Regions from separate parts of the Shewanella sp. ISTPL2 genome, predicted to be linked through region 1. Evidence: predicted binding sites of a transcription regulator. Region 1 holds the regulator's gene; the other holds the start of a gene.
What was found. Region 1 encodes MetJ, which represses methionine synthesis genes. Its sites were predicted from a motif close to TAGACGTCTAGACGTCTA; they were not measured.
Positions count from the first base shown of each region.

Region 1 (11,198 bases):
TTAGGATTCGCTGGCAGCGGAATCGCCGCGCCAGTCACCTTCTCGGCAACGCCGGTGTAAGTGCGTGACACTTGCATCATGGCCTCAAGTGGCAGGTCATTGTCGCGGGCTAGGGCTTCACGCTCTGGCATTCTGTCTTTGTTGAGCAGCACATCAGGATCAGGGAAATGATTTAGCAGGAATTGGCGGAAACCTTCTTTGGAGTTTTCCAGAATCTTGCCATCGCGGTAGGCGGCGCCGTCCCAAATACGTGATGAGTCTGGAGTGCCGACTTCATCCATGTAAATCAGTTTTGAATTGCCATCTTTATCGGTCACATAACCGAACTCAAATTTAGTGTCGACAAACACTTGATCAATGTCGGCCAGTGCTTTTGAAATCACTTTAAAGCCATCTTTTAACAGCTTCTCGTACAGGTCGATATCTTCTAACTTTTCAAAGCCAAAGGCTTGGTAGTTGGCTTGGATATCGCTGCGGCTGATGTTCACGTCATCTTGGGCTGGCACGCCTGGGATGCCGGTTAAAATGCCCTTAGTCGATGGGGTGATTAACAGCTCAGGGAGCTTTTGATCTTTCTCTAAGCCTTCAGGCAGTGTGATGCCACAGAATACTCGCTCGCCCTTAGAGTAAGCGCGCCACATTGAGCCTGTGATGTACTGGCGGCAAATGGCTTCGACTTTAATGGGGCGGGCTTTCTGGACTATCCATACGAACGGGTGCGGGATATCCAAAATATGGCTGTCGGCTAGGCCGTTTTCGGCGAACAGTTTAAACCAGTGGTTAGAAATCGCGTTTAATGCCGCGCCTTTACCGGGAATGCCTTTTAAACCGCCTTCACCGTGGAAGATGCAGTCGAAGGCTGAGATACGGTCGCTGATCACCATGATGGCGAGTGGGGTATCTTCGGGGACGTTATAACCCTTGGTTTTGATTAAACGGCGGCTGTCGGCATCGGTTAGCCAGTAAACGCTGCGAACCTTGCCGCTGTGGACTGGGCTGTCGGTGCGGATTGGCAAATCGTTATTCACGGCTAATACGGAATCAGCAAGACTCATGACGAGTATTCCTTAGGATAGAGAGTGTAGGGATAAGGTTTTTATAAGTGTCGGTTTGCAGATGGACTATAGCGTTAGCAACAGCCAGATTCATTGCAACCGCTTTATTATTCGCGCTTGGCTTAGGGTGTAAATCGCTCAGCCAGTTTGCGGGATTTGATGTTAAATCTTGAACAGCAAAAATTGTATTTTCGGGCGGTGTTTGAATTGTGTTGGGTGGAGATAATGCAAGGGATGGAACAAACGCAGGGCAAGGTTGGCACCACAGTGAAAGTGGTCTGCGAAAGCGGGCTGGGCCCGTGCCATTTTGCTCGAAAATGCTAACCATTAATCCGAGAGAACCTTGTTCTAGACTGCCGCGAAAAAGTGGCGACATTCTACCTTTTTTGACAAAATTTGCCACGGCTATTTGCATCGTTCTTTGCACAGATCTTTACACAGCCCTTTACACTGCTCTTTACATAGTTCTGTGGCTTGAATCTAGCGGGCATAAGGATTTGCAAGGGAATCACGCGCTAACACTCAGTGCTGAGCATCATGGAGGGCTGGTGTTCTGCGGACGAGCTAATGTTGAAGGGCTGTATTTTAGCGCGCTGATGTGCGAGCTTATGACGTAGCTGCAGCCGACAAGACCATCAAGCCAAATATCCAATGGAGGGAATATGAGCACAAGTCAGCATGTACATAATGATAATCAACGAGAGCTAGTATTAGAGCGGATTATCGATGCGCCGCCAGAAAAGCTGTTCCGCGCGTGGACCGAGCCAGAACTCCTCAAAATTTGGTTTACGCCAAGGCCGTGGACTGTGGCTAGCGCGAGCTTAGATGTGCGTGCTGGTGGTTCAAATGTGATCGTGATGCGTAGCCCTGAGGGACAGGATTTCCCGAATCGTGGCGTGTATCTCGAGGTGGTTGAGAATGAGCGCATCGTATTTACCGATGCCTTTACTGTGGCTTGGGTGCCGTCCGATAAAGCCTTTATGACGGCAACTATTACTTTTGAACCTGTGGACGGCAAGACCAAGTACACTGCGCGGGTGCTGCATTGGAATAGCGAAGATAGGCAGAATCATGAGGATATGGGGTTTCATCAGGGTTGGTCTAAGGCGACCGATCAGCTTGAGGAACTCGTCGCGAGCATTTAGCCGGTGAGTCTCAAGCCTCGTATCAGAGAGTCAATAATAAGCAGTATCTAGCCCAATTGCCCTGCATATTTTATTGCTGGGCATTGGGCAGGATTAGAGGTGTTATGTCGTCACAGAAAGAAGTGCCTGTACTTAAACAATCAGTGCTTGCGCCATCCCAACTCGCGCAAAGCGCGGTTTTGCAGGGCAATAGTTTTTTATCAAAACAGTTCAATGGCTTGTCGGAATTAGCCCAAGATCTACAGGGTATCGAGTTTGAGGATTGCTGCTTTCAAGATTGCCATTTTAGTGAGAGCACTTTCCGTAAGTGCAAGTTTATCGATTGCCGCTTTGTGCGTTGCAACTTAAGTTTAGTGAAAGTGCCCCAGTGTCAGTTCAGCGGGGTGGAGTTTGAAGAATGTAAGTTAGTCGGTATCGATTGGACCCGAGCCGCGTGGTCGCGTTTATCCTTTGCCGCGCCATTTTCCTTTAAGCAATCCATCTTAAATGATTGCTCATTTTTAGGTTTGTCCCTCGATGAAATTATCATCGAAGAGTGCAAGGCCCACGATGTCGATTTTCGCGAGGGCAGTTTTAATCAAGCCAATTTCACCTACACGGATTTTAGTCATAGTCTGTTTGGCCGAACTCAATTATTGGAGGCGGATTTCAGCGAGGCATCCAATTACGATATCGACATTTTTAACAATAAAATCAAAGGCGCTAAGTTTAGCCGCGACGAAGCGATTCGGCTGCTCAACTGCCTCGATATAGAATTAATGGATTAAGGATTGTGGTAGGTTTTTACTCAGCTTTTCACTCAGCATAGTGATGCTCATCCCACGAGTGTTATCGCAATTTACTGAGATATCTGTTTTTTTTAAGCCGCCATTTACCCCATCTGGCGGCTTTTTTCTGCTCGTGTTTTAGGACCTATTGATCTTATTCACGTATTTCAAGGTCAGTCCTAGGTTTTAGTTGCGGTAGATCACACCGAGCTTCCCCATGTGGTTTACCACAATACCCACCTACCTCTTTCGGGATAACAATCTCTGTGGATGAGCAGTGTATTCAGCGTATGCCGTGTATTTTGAAGATATGGTGGCGCTGTTTTAACGCTTTATAACTAAAAAAGTAATCAAATCAGTGAGCAAACCTCTGCTCGATGGCGTCCAATGTGGCGACTGACGGGTGGGATGAGCGTGATGGAGGTAACCATGATTGAGCTTAATAGGCGAACCTTTTTAAAGGGAGCAGGAGCGAGCAGCGCCACGTGTGCGTTGGCCAGCCTGCTGCCGGGCAGCTTAGCGGCATTAGAGAATAAGCAGCTAAAGGGCATGGGCAAAGACATTGCCAGTATTTGTGAAATGTGTTCGACTCGCTGCCCGATTTCGGCGCGGGTGATTGAGGGCAAAAACGTCTTCATTAGTGGCAACAAGGCCGCTAAATCCTTTGGCGGTAAAGTGTGTGCCCGTGGCGGCGCAGGCCATAGTTTATTGTACGATCCACAGCGTATCGTTAAACCGTTAAAGCGGGTCGGTGAGCGCGGCGAAGGTAAATGGGCTGAGATCAGTTGGGATGAAGCTTATAAATTAATTGCTGAAAACCTCAATAAAATCAAAAAAGAACATGGCCCAGAAGCCGTGGCATTCTCGTCAAAATCTGGCTCACAAGAAAAGCATTTGTTTCACCTTGCGACCGCCTTTGGTAGTCCAAATACCTTTACCCACGCGTCGACTTGCCCAGGTGGTTATGAAATTGCCGCTAAGGCTATTTTTGGCACTAAGGTCAAACGTGATTTAAGTAATTCTAAATACATCATTAACTTCGGCCATAACCTGTACGAAGGCATCAATATGTCCGAAACCCGCGGCATGATGGCGGCGCAAATGGACAAAGGTGCCAAGCTGGTGGTGTTCGAGCCAAGATTCTCCGTCGTGGCCGATAAAGCCGATGAATGGTATGCCATTCGTCCCGGAACCGACGTTGCCGTCGCCTTGGCGTTATGTCATGTATTGATTGAAGATAATCTTTACGACAAGGCATTTGTCGCGCGTTATGTGGAAGGCTTCGAAGCCTTTGCCGCCGAAGTGAAAGCCTATACCCCTGAATGGGCAGAAACCATCTCCGATGTGCCTGCCAAAGACATCCGTCGTATCGCCCACGAATATGCCGCTAAAGCGCCCCATGCTGTGGTCGATTTTGGTCACAGAGCTACCTTTACCACCGAAGAGTTTGAGATGCGCCGCGCCCTTTATGCCGCTAACGTCTTGATTGGTAATATTGAGCGTAAGGGCGGGATTTATATCGGCCAGAAACCCGGTGATTACAACAAGCTTGCCGGTGAAGCGGTTGCGCCTGTATTGGCAAAACCTGGCGTGAAAGACATGCCAAAACCAGCAGCGAAACGTATCGATCAGGTGGAAGAACAGTACGCCATGATGTGGACATCGGGCGGCGTTTACCAAACCATTCTCGATGCCACCTTAAGCGCAGTGCCCTACCAGTTACACGGCTGGGTGATGTCACGCACTAACCCAATGCAAACCATGACAGACAGAGCACGCGTTGTTGAAGCGATGAAAAAGCTCGACTTTATCGCCGTGTGTGATGTGTATATCAGCGAAACCGCCGCCTATGCTGACGTGATTTTACCTGAGTCGACTTATCTTGAACGTGATGAAGAAATTGCTGATAAGTCAGGTAAAAATCCGGCCTATTATGTGCGCCAACGGGTCGTTGAAACCTTAGGTGATACTAAGCCTTCTTGGCAGATCTTTAAGGATGTGGGTGTGGCTATGGGCCTTGGCGAGTTCTATCCATGGGAAAACATGGAAACCCTGCAAATGCTGCAGGTGAACCGCGACACTGACCTGCTGCGCCGGATCAAAGACGAAGGTTTTGTGAGCTTCGGTAAGCCAATTATGTTGTGCGAGCCTAAGATGGTTGCCGAGTTTATTAAGGCATACCCCAATGCGCGACCTGCCGATGAAGACGGCACTTACGCCAGCGCACTGACCTTTAAAACCCCGAGTGGCAAAATTGAACTCACTTCCGCGAAAGTGGAAGCCATGGCACCAGGCCGTGGGGTGATCAAGTTCCGCGAAGTGAATCTTAAAAAAGCAGATGAGCTGTACTTTATCCAAGGAAAAGTGGCGGTGCACACCAATGGTGCAACCCACAATGTACCTATACTCGCTAACCTGATGTCGGATAACGCTGTGTGGGTTCACCCCGTCACTGCGGGCAAATTAGGGATCAGCAATGGCGACCCAATCCGCCTCACCAGCAGTGTAGGCACAGAAGAAGGCCATGCCTTAGTCACGCCGGGTATTCGCCAAGATACTGTGTTTGCTTACATGGGCTTTGGTTCTAAAAACAAAGAGTTGGTCAGAGCAACGGGCAAAGGTATCCACTGCGGTAACTTACTACCGCACGTTACTGCTCCTGTGTGTGGCATGACAGTGCACACCACGGGCGTCACGCTGGCAAAGCGCTAATCGGAGGCTTAAATGAATAAACGATATGTAATGGTGCACGACGAGAATAAGTGCATCGGCTGCCAAGCTTGTAACGTGGCGTGTCGCAGTGAAAATTGCGTACCCGAAGGCGTAACTCGTCTGCAAGTGCGTGTGGAAGGCCCCTTTGGTGAGATGCCCAATCTGCATTTCAAATATCACAGGGTATCTTGCCAGCAATGTGAAGATGCACCCTGCGTTAAGGTGTGCCCAACAGGCGCGGCCTATGTGGGTGAAGACGGCATTATCTCTATCCATACCGAGAAGTGTGTCGGCTGTATGTACTGTGTGGCAGCGTGCCCTTATAAAGTGCGCTTTATGAACCCAGAAACCAAGGCGGCGGATAAGTGTAACTTCTGTAAAGACAGTCGTTTAGCTCGGGGTGAAGAGCCAGCGTGCGTGACTGTGTGTCCAACCGATGCCTTAGTGTTTGGTGATGCTAATGATCCAAGCAGTGAAGTGGCCATCATGCTCAACACTAAAATCACTTACCAAGATAAAACCCATTTGGGTACAAAACCTAGGGTATATCGCGTTCCTACCAAAAGAGGGGGGATTTGATTATGAACAATACTTGGGGCGACATGGCGCAATATGATCCTGTCACTTGGCACTGGGTCATCGCCGTTTACCTGTTTATGGCGGGTTTATCCGCGGGCAGTTTACTGATTGGCATTGGTTTGCGCTGGGCGAATAAGGAACTCAGCGCGGGAGCTGAAAGCAGCATTCTTAAGGCGGCAGCCATTATTGGGCCTGTAGCAATTAGCTTAGGTCTAGCTTGTTTAGTGTTTGACTTAACCAAACCATTCCACTTTTGGTTGATCTTAATTCACTATAACTTCCAGTCTGTGATGGCAATCGGGGTGCTGGCGCTGCTGGCGTATTCTCCCTTGGCCTTTGCATACGCCATTATTGTGCTGCGGGATGACTTACCAAAATGGGGTTTGGGTTTCCTAACACCTATCGCTAAGTTACTTATGCCATTTCGAAAGCTGATTGAAGTATTGTTGTTTGTCCTCGCTATTGGCGTAGGGGCTTACACTGGCTTCTTAATTTCGGCGATGAATGCCTATCCTATGCTCAACACTGCGGTACTGCCTGCGCTGTTTTTAGTGTCAGGTCTATCGGCGGGCGCTGCGGCAAATGCGGTACTGGCGTTGCTGATGTTTAAGACTGACAGCCACGACAAAACTTTAGTGAAGATGCACGGTTTAGAATTGCCTGTGATGGCGATTGAAATTCTGTTCCTGTTCATGTTGTTCTGCGCCTTGTACTTCAAGGGCGGCGCGGCGGCTGCGGCCTTAGCATCGTTAACGTCTGGGTTATGGGCAAGCGTGTTCTGGATAGGCGTTGTCGGTATAGGTTTTGGTATTCCATTGCTGTTTATGCTGCTACCCGCCGCGACTCGCCACACTAAGGGCGCGATGATCATGGTGGCTTGTGCGAGCTTAACGGGCGTACTCGCCTTAAGACACTTTATTGTGTACGCAGGGCAAAGCTATTTAAGCTGAGTGTAAGCTGACTTTACATATTGATAGATAAAGAAAAAGCACTGGCAATGTCAGTGCTTTTTTATTGTTTGAATTTTGAGAAGGTTTGCCAGTACAAGCGGGACGCTTATTGGGGTAAGAGTTCGATAACTGACTTCACCGTTAGCACTAAGGCGCTGATACTGCACAGGACTAACGTCGCCATCTTTGTCTTCTCTTTATCGACACGGCCCACTAATCGCCCTGCGACTAAGTAACCTAAAATCACTGAGGGGAGCAGCATCAACGACAGCCACAGATGTTTTAATTCTAATAAGCCAGTGATCGCTAAAATGATCAATGCAATCATGGAGCTAAAAATGAAGAAGGCCGACAGGGCAGCGCGAAACTGCGAGGCATCTTTGCCTGCCAACAAAATCGCCATCGGCGGGCCACCAATCGCGGCGATATTGCCGAAGATCCCTGAAACCACGCCCGCACCGAAGAGGGTTTTCTTATTCACTGGCAGGCTGAATTTATACAGGCTGAGGATCACTGCGACAGTCACAATGGCGGCGATGGATAAACCGAGTATGGGTTGAGGCGCAAACAGTAATAAACTCGCGCCGATAAAACCGCCGGGCACGCGACCTAGGAGCGCATATTGCAAGCCATTGAATTCTAAGTGGCCGCGCTCACGCACTAAGGTCAGCAGGGCGATGGAGAAACCCATAGCAATAACAGGCGCAGGTACAAGTTGTGGATCGACGATATACAGCAAAGGACTGGCGACAACCGCAAGCCCAAACCCAATCAGACTTTGGGTTAATGCGCCCAGAAACACGACCAGCGAGGCTAAGGCGAGTGTCTGTGGATCTATCATAGAAAACATAGGATTTCCTATATCCCAAACCACCTCAAGATAGTGAAATTTAAAGTTTGAAGTCGCTTGGGTATAAACAAAAAGGGATCGTTAACGATCCCTATTGATGAGCACTGTGATATGACTTTGAAAGCGACGAGTCGCTATTCCATGTCTTCCCACTCGATTCCCATTTGATCCATCAACAACTTGGCTTCTGCGGGAATGCTGTCTGGGTTATCTTTTGACAGATCTTCATCGTTGGGCAATGGCTGGCCAGTGTAGGCGTGCAAAAATGCCTCACACAACAGCTCGCTGTTGGTGGCGTGACGCAAATTATTGACCTGACGACGAGTACGTTCGTCCGTGAGGACCTTAAGCACTTTGAGCGGAATAGACACAGTAATTTTTTTTACTTGTTCATTCTTCTTGCCATGTTCAGCATAGGGGCTGATGTATTCCCCATTCCATTCAGTCATTGACTCACCTGTTATAACGCTAAATTCGGGGCAGATTTTAAACCCTTACAAAGAACAGTCAAATTATTGCTACTATTTCTTTGTGATTGCAAACAGATTTCTTTATGTTCAGACGTCTAAACGTCTTAACGCCTATTGACGATGGCGTTGGGCTTAGGTACATTTAGACGTCCAGACATCTCTATCAGTCTATCGAATTTAGGAGTCCACCCATGGCAGAGCGTCAATTAGCCACACTGGCAGTGCGTCAGGGTATCGAAAGCGATACTCAATATGGCGCAGTTGTGCCACCGATTTATTTGTCGACTAATTACGCCTTCGATGGTCATAAAAATCCCCGCGAATTCGATTACAGTCGTTCAGGCAACCCAACGCGCTGCATTTTAGGTGAAGCATTAGCGCAATTAGAAAAGGGTGCCACTGGCATAGTGACCTGCACTGGCATGGCGGCCATCACCTTAGTGACCACTTTGCTCGGCCCCGATGACTTATTAGTTGTGCCCCATGATTGCTATGGTGGTTCCTACCGTTTATTTACCAACTTGGCGAAGAAAGGCCAGTTTAAGCTGATTGTGGTCGACCAAACCGACAGCCAAGCGTTAGCCGCCGCCATTGCGCAGAATCCTAAGATGGTGTGGCTCGAAACCCCATCGAACCCGTTATTGCGTGTGGTGGATATCGAAGCCATTGCTAAGGCGAGCCATGAGGTCGGCGCGCTAGTGGTGGTCGATAACACCTTTTTATCGCCGATATTGCAACAACCCCTATTGTTAGGCGCGGATATCGTTATCCACTCCACCACTAAATATATCAATGGTCACAGCGATGTGGTCGGCGGCGCTGTGGTCGCCAAAGACGCGCAAATCGGCGAAAGCTTACATTGGTGGTCGAACACTCTAGGCTTAACGGGGTCGGCCTTCGACAGTTATCTGACCCTGCGAGGCCTGCGTACCTTAGCTGTGCGTATTCGCGAGCATCAAACCAATGCCCAGCGTATTATTGAGGTATTAACGCAAAGCCCTGTGGTGAGCAAAGTTTATTACCCCGGTCTTGCGGATCACCCAGGTCACGCCATTGCGGCCAAGCAACAACAGGGCTTTGGCGCTATGCTGAGCTTTGAGCTCAAAGGCGGCGAGGCCGAAGTGGTGGCCTTTTTAGGTGCACTCAGCTTATTTAGCGTGGCGGAAAGTTTAGGTGGTGTCGAAAGTTTAGTGGCAGTGCCTGCCACTATGACCCACAGAGCCATGGAGCCGCAAGCGCGCTTCGAGGCTGGTATTAAGGACACCCTATTGCGTCTATCGGTGGGTATTGAAGATGCCGCCGATTTAGTTGCAGATATTCAAGCAGGATTAGCCGCCGTTGCGGCTTGTCAGTAGAGGAATAATAGATGGCACGTTGTCACTTACATAAATTTGGTGGCTCCAGTTTAGCGGATGCCGATTGTTATCGCCGAGTCGCCCATATCCTGTTAACCCACGGTCATAGTGATGATCTCGTGGTGGTCTCTGCGGCGGGTAAAAGCACGAATTTCCTGTATAAATTATTAGCGCTGCGTGATGCGGGTCAGCTATGGCAAGAAGAATTACAAGTGCTGATCAGTTACCAACAGGGGTTGATTGAGCAGTTGTTGTCGAATGAACAAGCCCGCGATCTGCGTGAGCGTTTGGCCACTGATAAAGCGCAACTCATCAGCCTGTTGTCCTTAGACGAGCGCAATGAATACCAAATCAACCATGTGGTGAGCTTTGGCGAACGTTGGTCGGCACGTTTAATGGCGGCGCTACTGCGCGAATCTGGCGTGGCGGCAAGCCATGTGGATGCCTGTTCAATTTTAGTGGCCGATGAAGCCGCTGTGCCGCAAATTCGGGTACAAGAATCCCGCGCTAAAGTACAAGCCCTATTAGCCGCGCATCCCAATGAACGCTTAGTGATCACAGGTTTTATCTGTGCTAACGAGCGTGGCGATACCTTGTTACTTGGTCGTAATGGTTCAGATTTTAGCGCCAGCCTGATTGCTAGTCTCGCCGATATCGAGCGCGTGACCATTTGGACCGATGTGGAAGGGGTGTTCAACGCCGATCCTAATAAAATCAACGATGCCAAGTTACTGAAAAGTATGTCACTTGCCGAAGCCGATCGCCTAGCGCGTTTAGGCTCGCCAGTATTGCATTCGCGCACTTTGCAGCCGTTATTCAATACCGAAGTGAGCTTAGCGGTGCGTTCAAGTTATGCGTCCCACACCGACTTTACCTTAATCGCGCCCCACAGTTCGTCGGCGAGCGCGCCTGTGGTGACTAACCTCAATGCTGTCGTCCTGTTCGGCTTTAAACTCACAGGGGAGTTAACTCGTTTATTAGATTTATTGATTGCCGCGGGTTTAACGCCATTGGCCCATTGGACCTCTGCCCATCAAAGGGTTGAACTTGCCTATACCGCTGAGAATCAAAAACAAGTTCAAAGATTACTCGATGCCGAGGCAGAAGCATTAGGGATCAGCGATCAGCAGATCAACACAGATTTTGGTTTAGTCGCATTAGTGAGTGCCGACGCCGAACATTATCGTCGTAGCTTTGCCCGTTTACTGAGCCGTGATGCTAAACCTTTGTTCAGTGGCGATTTAAGTTTAGTGACGTTAGTGCCCCAGTCACAGGTGAATCTGTTAACCCAAAAAGTCCACCGCCGCTGCGCTGG
Region 1 is NZ_JAAPAV010000001.1:954,844-966,041, forward strand. Features, by position in the region: gene HUB64_RS04310 (phosphoribosylaminoimidazolesuccinocarboxamide synthase) at 1-1,055, opposite strand, end outside; gene HUB64_RS04315 (hypothetical protein) at 1,042-1,470, opposite strand; gene HUB64_RS04320 (SRPBCC family protein) at 1,718-2,200, shown strand; gene HUB64_RS04325 (pentapeptide repeat-containing protein) at 2,305-2,967, shown strand; gene phsA (thiosulfate reductase PhsA) at 3,397-5,679, shown strand; gene HUB64_RS04335 (4Fe-4S dicluster domain-containing protein) at 5,692-6,258, shown strand; gene nrfD (NrfD/PsrC family molybdoenzyme membrane anchor subunit) at 6,261-7,208, shown strand; gene HUB64_RS04345 (sulfite exporter TauE/SafE family protein) at 7,315-8,058, opposite strand; gene metJ (met regulon transcriptional regulator MetJ) at 8,193-8,507, opposite strand; gene metB (cystathionine gamma-synthase) at 8,720-9,883, shown strand; gene HUB64_RS04360 (bifunctional aspartate kinase/homoserine dehydrogenase II) at 9,895-11,198, shown strand, end outside.

Region 2 (11,198 bases), 2.4 Mb from region 1:
TTGTTGATAACCAAGATGTTGTTTATCTTGCGAGTATTGCGACTGTACCGCAATTAAAGTGGCGTGTGATTGTATTAGCGCCAGAACAAGATTTATTCAACTCCCTGCTTGATGATCTAGCATCCATCATCCTCAATTTAAGTTTATTAACCCTCTTATTATTGCTGACCTGTTATCTCGCGGCGAAACGGTTAACTCGGCCGCTAGAGCTACTCGAGTCGGGTATCTTGTCCTTTGGACAGGGTAAAACTCAGCAGCTCATTGTACCTAAAGGTGCCGTAAGTGAGATTGTGACGCTGAGTAATACCTTCAATCAAATGGCGGAATTACTCGCAGAACGTGAACAAGCCATTCTTGATTCCCGTGGTAATCGCTTTGCGCGCCTAATTGATGGCATGAGTGAAAAGTCTTTCTACTGTTCCCTCGAACCCAATGGTCAACTCGCCCAGGTTAGTGAGGGGGTAACTAAGGTGTTGGGGATTACCCCTGATTTGCTCAAGCGCAAATATCAAAGGCTCTTCTCGGCTAATCCCCTCAATGAGAAGAACTGGGAATATACCGATTTGGCCTTAAAGGGCCAAAATGTGCCTTCGCATCAAGTGGAAATGCTTGATGAAAAAGGGCATTTAAGAAGACTCGATGTGTTTATGCAGCCGTTATTATCAGATACGGGTGAGTTAATGTCTGTGGAGATGTTATTTACCGATGTTACTGAGCAGTTTTCAGCGGCAGTCTGGTCAAATGCCGTACTAGAAGCCGCTCCAGAGGCCATGCTCATCGTCGACGAATTGGGGAAAATCGTCTTTACTAACAGTCGCTGTCAGCAGCTCTTTGGATACGAAACGGGCGCTATGCTGGGTTTGCAGGTTGAGGCGTTATTGCCGCAAGAGTTAGGAAACGGGCATGTACTTGAGCGGCAAACATTCCTGCGCGAAGGCCGCGATAGAGGCATGGCAAATGCCCGTCATGTACGGGCGTTAAAAGCCGATGGTAATGAATTTATTGCGGAAATAGCGCTGAGTATTCTTCCTCCTGCCTTTGATGGACAAAGGCAAGTGGCGGCTTCAATACGCGATATGACACAAAAACTGGCCGTTGAGCAGAAGATCCGTGATAGCGAACAGCGTTTTCGTGGCTTAGTGACTAATATTCCCAGCGCCGTTTATCGGACTCGCATCGGGGATGTATGGTTCATGGAATATATCAGTGACAATATTGCTGAGATTACGGGTTATGCAGCGAGTCAGTTTATTGAAAATCGCCAACGTACCTTTGCTTCGCTGATTTTAGAGGAGGACAGGCCTACATGTCATTTGCATATTGATAGAGCGCTCGCGCAGCAAGAAACCTTTGAAGTGGAATATCGTATTCGCCATCGCGATGGCAGTATTCGCTGGGTACATGAGAAAGGTAAGGCAAGTTATACCGAAGAGGGCGTTCCACTTTGGTTCGACGGCAGTATTGATGACATCACAGAGAGTAAGCTTGCTATAGGGCAGTTGGAGGCTTCGCGCCTGCAATTGACCAATATTACAGAGTCTATTCCTTGTACCGTGTACCAATTGTTGTGGCACTCGCCTATTGATCGCAGATTTAGCTTTCTCTCTGGTGCGGCAATGAAAATGCTGGGGCTACATCGCGATGATCTAATGAGTAATTTTGACATCATAGCTGAGCGGATTTTTGATGAAGAAAGGCCCGATGTCGTGCGGGCATTGTCGGGTCAGAGTGAAGACAGACTGCAATGGATACGCGAGTTTCGTTATCGCCATCCCAATGGCAGCATACGTTGGATGGAGGCGGGTGCGAGCGGCCATGTAGAAGAAGATGGCGCCATTACTTGGAATGGGTATGTAATGGACATTACCCAACGCAAGAGCATAGAACAAGAGTTAGCCCTCAGTGAAGCGCACTTTAAGGCACTGTTCGATGGTGCGACCATTGGTATCGTCAATGTGGATGTTAAAGGCGTTATCTTAGATTGTAATGACCAATTCTGTGCTGATATGGCGCGGTCTCGGGAGAGTTTACGCAATACCGCAATTTTTGAGGTCCTTAGCGCGCAAGATAAGCATATCGCCAAGGCGCAATTTAAGGAATTGGTCGGTGGCAAAATTGACCATTATCGTGGCGAGAGAAGCTTTATTCGTCCTTCTGGTGCGCCTTTATGGATGACGGTCAATGTGTCGGCACTGTTAGATGCACAAGGACAATTTGAATCGGCTGTGATCAGTATGGTCGATATGACAGAGCTTAAATTGCTCTCTGATGAACTGTTACTTGCCAAAGAGCAAGCCGATGCTGCCAGTAAAGCCAAGGGTGACTTCTTGGCGAATATGTCCCACGAAATACGCACCCCAATGAATGCCATTATCGGCATGTCCCAGCTGTGCTTACAGACCGAATTAGATAAAAAACAGAAAAACTATGTGGAGAAGATTGAGCGGGCATCGCAGTCTTTACTGTCTATTATCAATGACATTCTGGATTTCTCTAAGATCGAAGCGGGTAAGCTCGACATAGATTCAGTGCCATTTCAGCTCGATACTATGCTAGAAGATCTCAGCGATATGTTCTCTGAGAAAGCCGCCCACAAGCAGATTGAATTGTTATTTGCAGTCGCCCCTAACGTGCCGCGTTATTTATATGGTGATTCGCTACGCTTAGGTCAAGTGTTGATTAACTTGATGAATAACGCCATTAAGTTCACCGAGCGGGGTGAAGTATTACTGTCGTTAAATCTTGTTGAACAGCAAGATGATGATGTCGTGCTGCGTTTTAGTGTGCGTGACAGCGGCATAGGCTTAACTGAGCAGCAGCAAGCAAAATTATTTAAATCTTTTACCCAAGCGGATACTTCAACCACCCGTAAATACGGTGGTACAGGCTTAGGCTTGGCTATTTGTAAGCAACTCGTTGAACTCATGGGGGGCAATATTGGTGTCGAAAGTCAATTTGGCCATGGCAGCACCTTCTATTTCACTGTGAAGTTACAAATTTCCGAGGGCCAAAAATTAGTGCTTGAGCAAGAGCTTGAGGGCATGTCTGTGCTGGTGGTAGATGATAACGCGACCGCCAGAGACATAATGCGTACAACGCTCGAAAGTATGGGCTTTAGAGTCGATACGGTTCGTTCAGGTGAAGAAGCAATAAGCCGCTGTTTACTGCAGACCTATGAAGTGGCATTAATCGATTGGAAAATGCCCAGTATGGACGGGTTAGAAACCGCCCGTCAGATCCAACTACAGGCTAAGTCTCAGCCTAAGATCTTGATGGTATCCGCCCATGCGAATCATGAATTTATCACTCAAATTGAGCAATTAGCACTGGCGGGGTACATCAGTAAGCCCATCAGCGCCTCACGCATGCTCGATGGCATAATGAATGCGATTGGCCGTGAAGGCATATTGCCAGTGAGACGCCGCACTGAAGAGCTGGCGCCGCAGTTATTATTGCCACTTCAAGGGAAGCGTATCTTATTAGTGGAAGATAACGAGATGAATCTCGAAGTCGCCAGCGAGTTTTTAGAGCAAGTGGGGATTATTTTATCCATAGCGACCAATGGTCAAATTGCCTTAGATAAGCTATCCCAACAGCATTTCGATCTAGTGTTAATGGACTGTCAAATGCCGGTGATGGATGGTTATCAAGCCACTAAAGCGATAAGGAAAAGGCCTGAGTTGGCAAATTTACCTGTCGTTGCTATGACTGCGAATGCGATGGCCGGTGATAGAGATATGTGTCTTCGGGCTGGGATGAATGACCATATTGCCAAGCCCATAGAAGTGAATGTGCTTTATCAAACCCTATTGAAATACCTCGGATCTTCTTCTGGAATTTCTGCAGCGATAAGGGCAGAAGCCTCAACTCAGTTAACTTCGTCCAGCGCACAGGGTGAAGTCAGCAATGGCGCTGATAAAACGGTATTGCTCAAGTGGCCAGAACACCCTGAGTTGGATATCGATAGAGGTTTGCAACTGGTACAGCATTCGACGCGTCTTTATCAAAGAATCTTTGATCGTTTCGTGAGCAGTCAACGTAATGTCGTGGAGCAGGTTCGCAAAGCGATTGCGGCGAATCAAGTCGAAGATGCCGTGCGTATCGCCCACACCCTTAAAGGCTTAGCGGGTAATTTAAGTTCGGCAAAATTGGTGGAATTAGCGCGTTTGCTTGAGTTGCATTTAACAGAGAAAGCGCCCTATGAAGATGAGTTAGTTCAAATTCAACCGCTAGTGGCCTCTATCTGCGATGCGATTGAACAGGCTAAGCCTGTGATAGTGAATCAAGCCGAGCCTCAAGCGGTGGACTTGCTATCAGATGAGGACTTGAGAGCCGCATTACGGGTCTTACGTCAGAATCTAGATGAAGCCGATGCCAGTGCTGTGGCAAAAATTGATGCGTTAAAGCCGAAGGTGAGCAGTGCAATGTGGCAAACATTAAGCCCCGCTTTATCTATGATTAACCAGTATCAGTTTGATGAGGCAATCGACTTAATTGACGATGTGATTACACAGTTAGGATAGAAAGCGGTAGCGCGAATTTATAATGTGTGACATTGAGTGGAGTTGTTAATGGAAAAAGCAACAATATTAGTCGTCGATGACACACCTGAGAATATCGATATTTTGATTGGTATTCTAGGTGATGATTACAAAGTCAAAGTGGCGATCGATGGCCCGAGGGCGTTAGCGTTAGTGACAAAATCGCGGCCTGACTTGATTTTACTCGATGTCATGATGCCAGGTATGAATGGCTATGAAGTCTGCAAGCTGCTAAAGCAAGAGCCGCTGACCAGCCATATTCCGGTGATCTTCGTGACCGCCTTATCTGAAATTGCTGATGAAGCCCAAGGTTTTGCATTGGGCGCGGTGGATTACATTACTAAGCCCGTAAGTGCGCCTGTCGTTAAAGCGCGGGTTAAAACGCATCTTGCGCTTTATGATCAAAAACGTCTACTCGAACAACAAGTTAAAGTTCGTACCCACGAATTAGAAGAAACCCGTTTCGAGATTATCCGTCGTCTTGGCCGTGCCGCTGAATACAAGGACAACGAGACGGGTCTACATGTTGTGCGTATGAGCCATTACGCCCGCATATTAGCGATAAAGCTCGGCTTACCGACGACCTTTTGTGACTTGATTTTTAATGCGGCGCCTATGCACGATATTGGTAAAATTGGTACGCCCGATGCAGTGCTGAAAAAGCCAGGGAAACTTGATGCGCAGGAATGGGAAATTATGCAGCAGCACGCTGCCATAGGTGCAGAGATTATTGGTGAACATAGCGATCCGTTATTGCAAATGGCCCGTCGTATCGCCTTAACTCACCATGAGAAGTGGGATGGTTCAGGTTACCCCAATGGCTTGGTTGGCGAAGAAATTCCCCTTGAAGGGCGTATCACCGCGATTGCGGATGTGTTCGATGCGCTGACTTCGCAACGGCCTTACAAGCAGGCTTGGACGATTGAAGCAACTATGGAGTTATTTGAAAATCAAGCGGGAAAACATTTCGATCCTAAGCTGGTGGAGGAGTTCAAGCAAATCCTGCCAGAAGCAATTGCTATTCGAGATACTTATTTAGAAAATTGATGCTCGAAGTGCATTGACTAAGATAAAGGCGCCATTGGCGCCTTTATTCTGCTTCAATATTTTATACTAATCATATTAAATCAAAGTATTACGCTTCATCTAATGAGTAGGGCAGGGCTTGGATCGTTAAATGTGATTGTTCATCGTCGGCAAAACGCAGCTGAGTATCATTAGGCGTGTCATTAGGAAGTACGGCGGTTAACAAGACTTGATTGCCACGCTGTACAAACTCAATGATTTGACCGCCACGGCGAAAACTGTCTTCCATCGCGATTTCGAGGCCTGATGCTAGGTTGATTTGAAGATTGGTGTGACCGCGCAAAATATACAGGGCGCGTTTATTACCACCGCGATATTTCATGCGCGCTATGGTTTCTTGCCCCATGTAACAGCCCTTATTGAAGCTGATACCGTTAACCGCTTGTAGATTACACATCTGCGGTACGTACTGGCTGGCATGGCTGGCGGCAAGGTTGGGGTAACCTGCTGCAATCTCTAACGCTTGCCATGCACTGGCGTCAAATACACTCAGTTCCGATTGCGCAACTAAAGCTGCTGCGGCATCTGGTGTTAATACTAAAATAAAACGTTCAGTGTCTTTTAAAATCGCACCGTTTTCAATGAGTGTGAGCTCTTGCTGAATGTCACCAAAATGTTTGTTCACGAATTGGCTTGCCTGTTCACCAGCAACGCCGAGCAGAGTCCATTCTGCGGATGCATTGCTTAAGGTGGCTTTACTAAACACGGCATATTTTTGTAACTGGGGTAAATCGACTTCGATGGCATCCTTTGGCATCAACATAAAGAGTGCATCTTGAATGGCAAAGGTTCTGAAACTGGCCAGCATTTTACCTTTAGGATCGCAATGGGCGCCCCAGCGCCATTGATCCGTGGCCAATGAGCTGATGTCTGTGGTCACTTGGCCATGGATAAAACTGCGGCCTTGTTCTCCAACGACTTTGATGAGGCCCAAATGAGATAAGTTGGCAAGCATAAGTGGAGGCAAGGTAGCGTCCAGATCCCAATGGGGCGTAGAAACTGAAATAGTCATAGCGAGATCCTGAAAATGAAGACGATGTGAGAGGCTAGATTGTAACGGAATTCCAGTTGGCTCAAAAGCATAAGGCGCACATATCTGTGAATGATCTGTGCGCCTTATTATGTGTGCTTTAGTCGATAGGCTTAAAGCGAGTGGAGTTTAAAGTTTAAAACAGCACGCGGGTACGCAATGTACCTTCAATGGCTTTGAGTTCAACTAAGGCTTCTTCCGCTTGAGTTGTGTCGACTTCCATCACGACATAACCAATTTCTGCGGTGGTCTGCAAATATTGGGCGGCGATGTTGATGCCTTTTTCCGAGAAGGCTTGGTTGATCTTGATCAACACGCCCGGACGGTTTTGGTGAATATGCAGCAAGCGCGAGGTGCCTTTATGCGTTGGTAATGACACTTCAGGGAAGTTAACCGCAGAAACGGTTGAGCCGTTGTCTGAGTATTTAGCGAGCTTACCCGCGACTTCAATACCAATGTTTTCTTGGGCTTCGGCCGTGCTACCGCCGACGTGCGGCGTGAGGAGAACATTGTCTAAACCGCGTAGAGGACTGATAAATTCATCGTCATTCGATTGTGGTTCAACGGGGAATACATCGATTGCGGCACCTGCGAGGTGACGTTCTTTTAACGCAACGGTTAAAGCTTCAATATCGACTACAGTACCGCGTGATGCGTTGATAAAGATGCTGCCCTTTTTCATTGCTGCAAACTCGGCAGCGCCTATCATGTCTTTTGTTTGTGGAGTTTCAGGGACATGTAAGCTTACTACATCAGCTTGTGCTAATAGGAGTTCCAACGAATGGACTTGTTGTGCGTTACCTAGTGGCAGTTTGTCTTCGATATCGAAGAACACGACGCGCATACCTAAGGTTTCCGCCAGAATGCCAAGCTGAGTACCAATATGGCCGTAACCAATCACACCTAAGGTTTTACCACGCACTTCATAGCTGCCCGCTGCGGTTTTCATCCAGCCGCCACGGTGAGCGATAGCGTTGCGTTCAGGGATACCCCGCATCAACATAATGATTTCGCCAATCACGAGTTCTGCAACACTGCGCGTGTTTGAGAAGGGTGCGTTAAATACTGGGATACCAAGGGATTCGGCGGTGGCAAGGTCAACTTGGTTGGTTCCAATACAGAAACATCCAATCGCGATTAACTTCTCGGCACGTTTCAGCACCTCAGCAGTTAATTGGGTACGCGAACGAAGTCCCACAAAATGCGCATCTTTAATGGACTCAAGTAAGGCTTCATCGCTTAAGGAAGCTTTGTGGTATTCGATATTGGTGTATCCCGCACGTTCAAATACATCGACCGCAGATTGGTGGACGCCTTCCAACAGCAGGATCTTGATCTTATCCTTGTCCAGCGAATGTTTCGCCATGATATGGGTACCCTCTAATTAATAGAAATGTTTCTTATGATATGCTCACAACCTTCACCCACCAAAGTAGCACTTTTTTTGCTCAGTGTGGAGGGCTAGATGGCTAAAGTTAATATTCTAAATTTAGAACAATATCGCATAAGAGGAAGAAACATTGAATAACAAAATCGCATGGTGCGGTATTTACCTCTCAGTTTTGGTGTGGTCGGCGATAAAACCCGCAGATCCTTTCACATGGTGGCTCGAAGCCTTACCTGCATTGATTGCTGTACCGATTTTATTCCTTACTCGCAAACGTTTTCCACTAACACCTCTAGTGTATTTTCTCGTCTTAATACACTGCTGTGTGTTGTTTGTAGGTGCTCATTATACTTACGCTGAAGTGCCGTTATTCGACACGATTGCCGATTGGATGGGTTCAGAACGTAATAATTACGATAAAGTGGGTCATTTTGCGCAAGGTTTTATCCCAGCCATGCTCGCCCGTGAAATTATGTTGCGTAATCAAGCTGTCAAACCTGGGGCTTGGTGTGCGTTTCTTGCCACTTGTTTTGTGCTCGCTTTTTCGGCGTTTTATGAACTGATCGAATGGTGGGTTGCCGTGGCGACTGGCGAAGGGGCTGAAGCCTTTTTAGGTACTCAAGGCTATGTATGGGATACCCAATCCGACATGTTTCTTGCCCTCATTGGCGCAATTGTCGCGTTAGCTTTACTGTCTCGTTTTCAAGATAAACAAATCGCGAGACTCAAGCAGAGGATTTAGCGGCTAAAAGTGGGTGATGCTCTCTGTTTGAGTTGTAAGACTTTCTTCCCTGAAATGTATGGTGTGAGTGTGATGACATTGAGTTGTCATACTTTAGTGTTGTTATTGTGTTTTCTTTGTGTTGCAACTTTGGGTTGATAACGTCATAGTTGGAAAGTATTAGGTGCTGGGCGTTGGCCAAGTAAAACGGTATTTTTGACTGTTATTCCATTTTATTGTGGTGAGTTAGTCGAACCTACTAGCATTAAACAGGGAATAGTACATTTGGGTGATGTTTTTCAATCGTTAACTAGTCAGAATTAACTAGGTTAATGGAATGTTGAAAAATCTAACTAAAAAGACGAGTCAAACATACCATTTTGCAATAGAGAATACTTTTCAGGGAGGAGAGTCATTGAGCACAATTAATGAATTGGTTTTTTTACACCAAATGGCCGCGCCATGTCATTTAGCGTTACTCGCTGAATCCATAGGTTTGAAAACGCGTATAGTAAAGCATGCGGCTGAACTGGATTTAGACAAGAGTCGCCGTAGTTTTTATCTGATCACACAAAAAGGTTCAGCATTAGATAACAAAGGGATACCTCTGTTAGCTTCGCGATTAGTGTCACATTTTCCTGTGGCGCTGTATCAAGTTGAGCGAGACTCCTTAGACCAAGAATCTGCAATGTTACTCGGCATTCGAGGCATTTTATTTGCCGATCAACGTATGGATCTGATGTTAACGGGTTTACGTAAAATGGTGGCAGAGGAACTTTGGTACGATAGAACTTTGCTAAGCAAAATGTTCCGCCGTGTCGTACAAAAGTTAGAAGGTAATAATGAAATGCCCTCTGATACTGTGGCTATGCTACAGATGCTGACATCCCGTGAACGCACTATCATTCAATTCGTATCGAGTGGTGCGAGAAATAAAGAAATCGCTCATAGGTTATGTATCAGCGAACATACAGTGAAGGCACATATTTCTTCTATTTTCCGCAAGACACAGTCTCGTAATCGGGTTGAGCTTTTACGTTGGGCGCAAACCTATCAAACTCACTTTGAGCTGTGCAGTTAGTCAGTTAAAGATATTGGTCGTTAGCTTTTCGCTTTGAGTGGTTAATGTTAATGATTACTTGCATATCAACATAGAAAAGCGGGAATGTTTATTTAAACATTCCCGCTTTTTGTTTAACACCCTTTTTATAAACCACCAAAGAGTTTAGCTGTGGTGGTTTAACAGTATTGACTAGTATTGCACTACAGTGGCAACGTTCATATTGCCTGATTGGTTCACGTTGATGCTGTTGTTAGTGCCCGCTTGAGAACCTAACACTAAGTTGTCATTACCCGTTTGAGTGATTGACAGGCTGTTATTGTCACCGCTAACGCCAAATGAATTTGAAGCAAATGAAGTGTCGCTATCGCCGCCTACCCAGTTACCGTTACCTGATTGAGTAATTTGCGCGGTGTTTTCATCACCTTCAATAATCAGGTCAATAACGTTAAGATCGCCACTTTGAAGTGCGCTGACATCGGCATTGTTGTTGCCAGCAACAGAAATCAATGTTTCGTTCTCAGCGCCATCTTGCTCAACATCAACTTCGTTATCGCTACCCACGGCATCTACATAAGCAAAGTTCTCATCGCCTTCTTGGCTAACTTCAATACTGTTATCTTCACCATCAGCGAAGGCAATGATTTCATTGTTATCGCCTTTAGAAGATAAATCGAAGTCGTTATCTGTGCCGTATGCACCAAAGGTCGCGAAGTTCGCATCGCCTTTTTGTTTCAAGTCAACATCGTTGCTATCGCCCCATACTTGGAACTCCGCACCGTTGACATCGCCTTTTTGAGTGATAGTAATATCGTTATCATCACCTTGGATATCTGCCACTAAAGTATCACCGATAGTGTTGCCGCTGCCATTTTGGGTAATATCGACACTGTTGTCATCACCCGTAGTCATCGCAAGATAAGCCGTGTTGCCGTTACCTTTTTGATCCATTGAAATATCGTTGTCGCTGCCGGCCAGTGCGTAAACGAAGCCAACATGGTTATCACCTTTTTGGACCATGTCTACTGTGTTGTCATTACCTGCAATACCTTTCGCTGCGCCAAAGTTATTGTTACCCGCTTGATTAACAGAAACGTCGTTGTTGTTACCCACGTTAGCGGTTAAGTCGAGAGCGATTAAACCTGCTTGGTTGTTGTCACCGATTTGTGTGATTTTACCGTCGTTGTTGCTGCCTTCAACGCGAAAAACTGCAAAGTTTGCGTCGCCTTCTTGCTCAACAAACACGCTGTTTTCAGCGCCAGAGATTTCAACTTGGCTTTCGTTGACTTCGCCTAATTGGTTAACGAATACCGTGTTATCGTTGCCAGTAACATCGCTACTGCTTTGGTTAAAGAAACCATCTTGCGACACAT
Region 2 is NZ_JAAPAV010000001.1:3,347,628-3,358,825, forward strand. Features, by position in the region: gene HUB64_RS14630 (PAS domain S-box protein) at 1-4,523, shown strand, start outside; gene HUB64_RS14635 (two-component system response regulator) at 4,572-5,588, shown strand; gene ygfZ (tRNA-modifying protein YgfZ) at 5,677-6,639, opposite strand; gene serA (phosphoglycerate dehydrogenase) at 6,794-8,023, opposite strand; gene HUB64_RS14650 (DUF2238 domain-containing protein) at 8,178-8,786, shown strand; gene HUB64_RS14655 (LuxR C-terminal-related transcriptional regulator) at 9,181-9,846, shown strand; gene HUB64_RS14660 (curlin) at 10,018-11,198, opposite strand, start outside.
Region 2: a site for MetJ is predicted at 8,112-8,129, ahead of serA (phosphoglycerate dehydrogenase). Genes of this name have one in related genera too.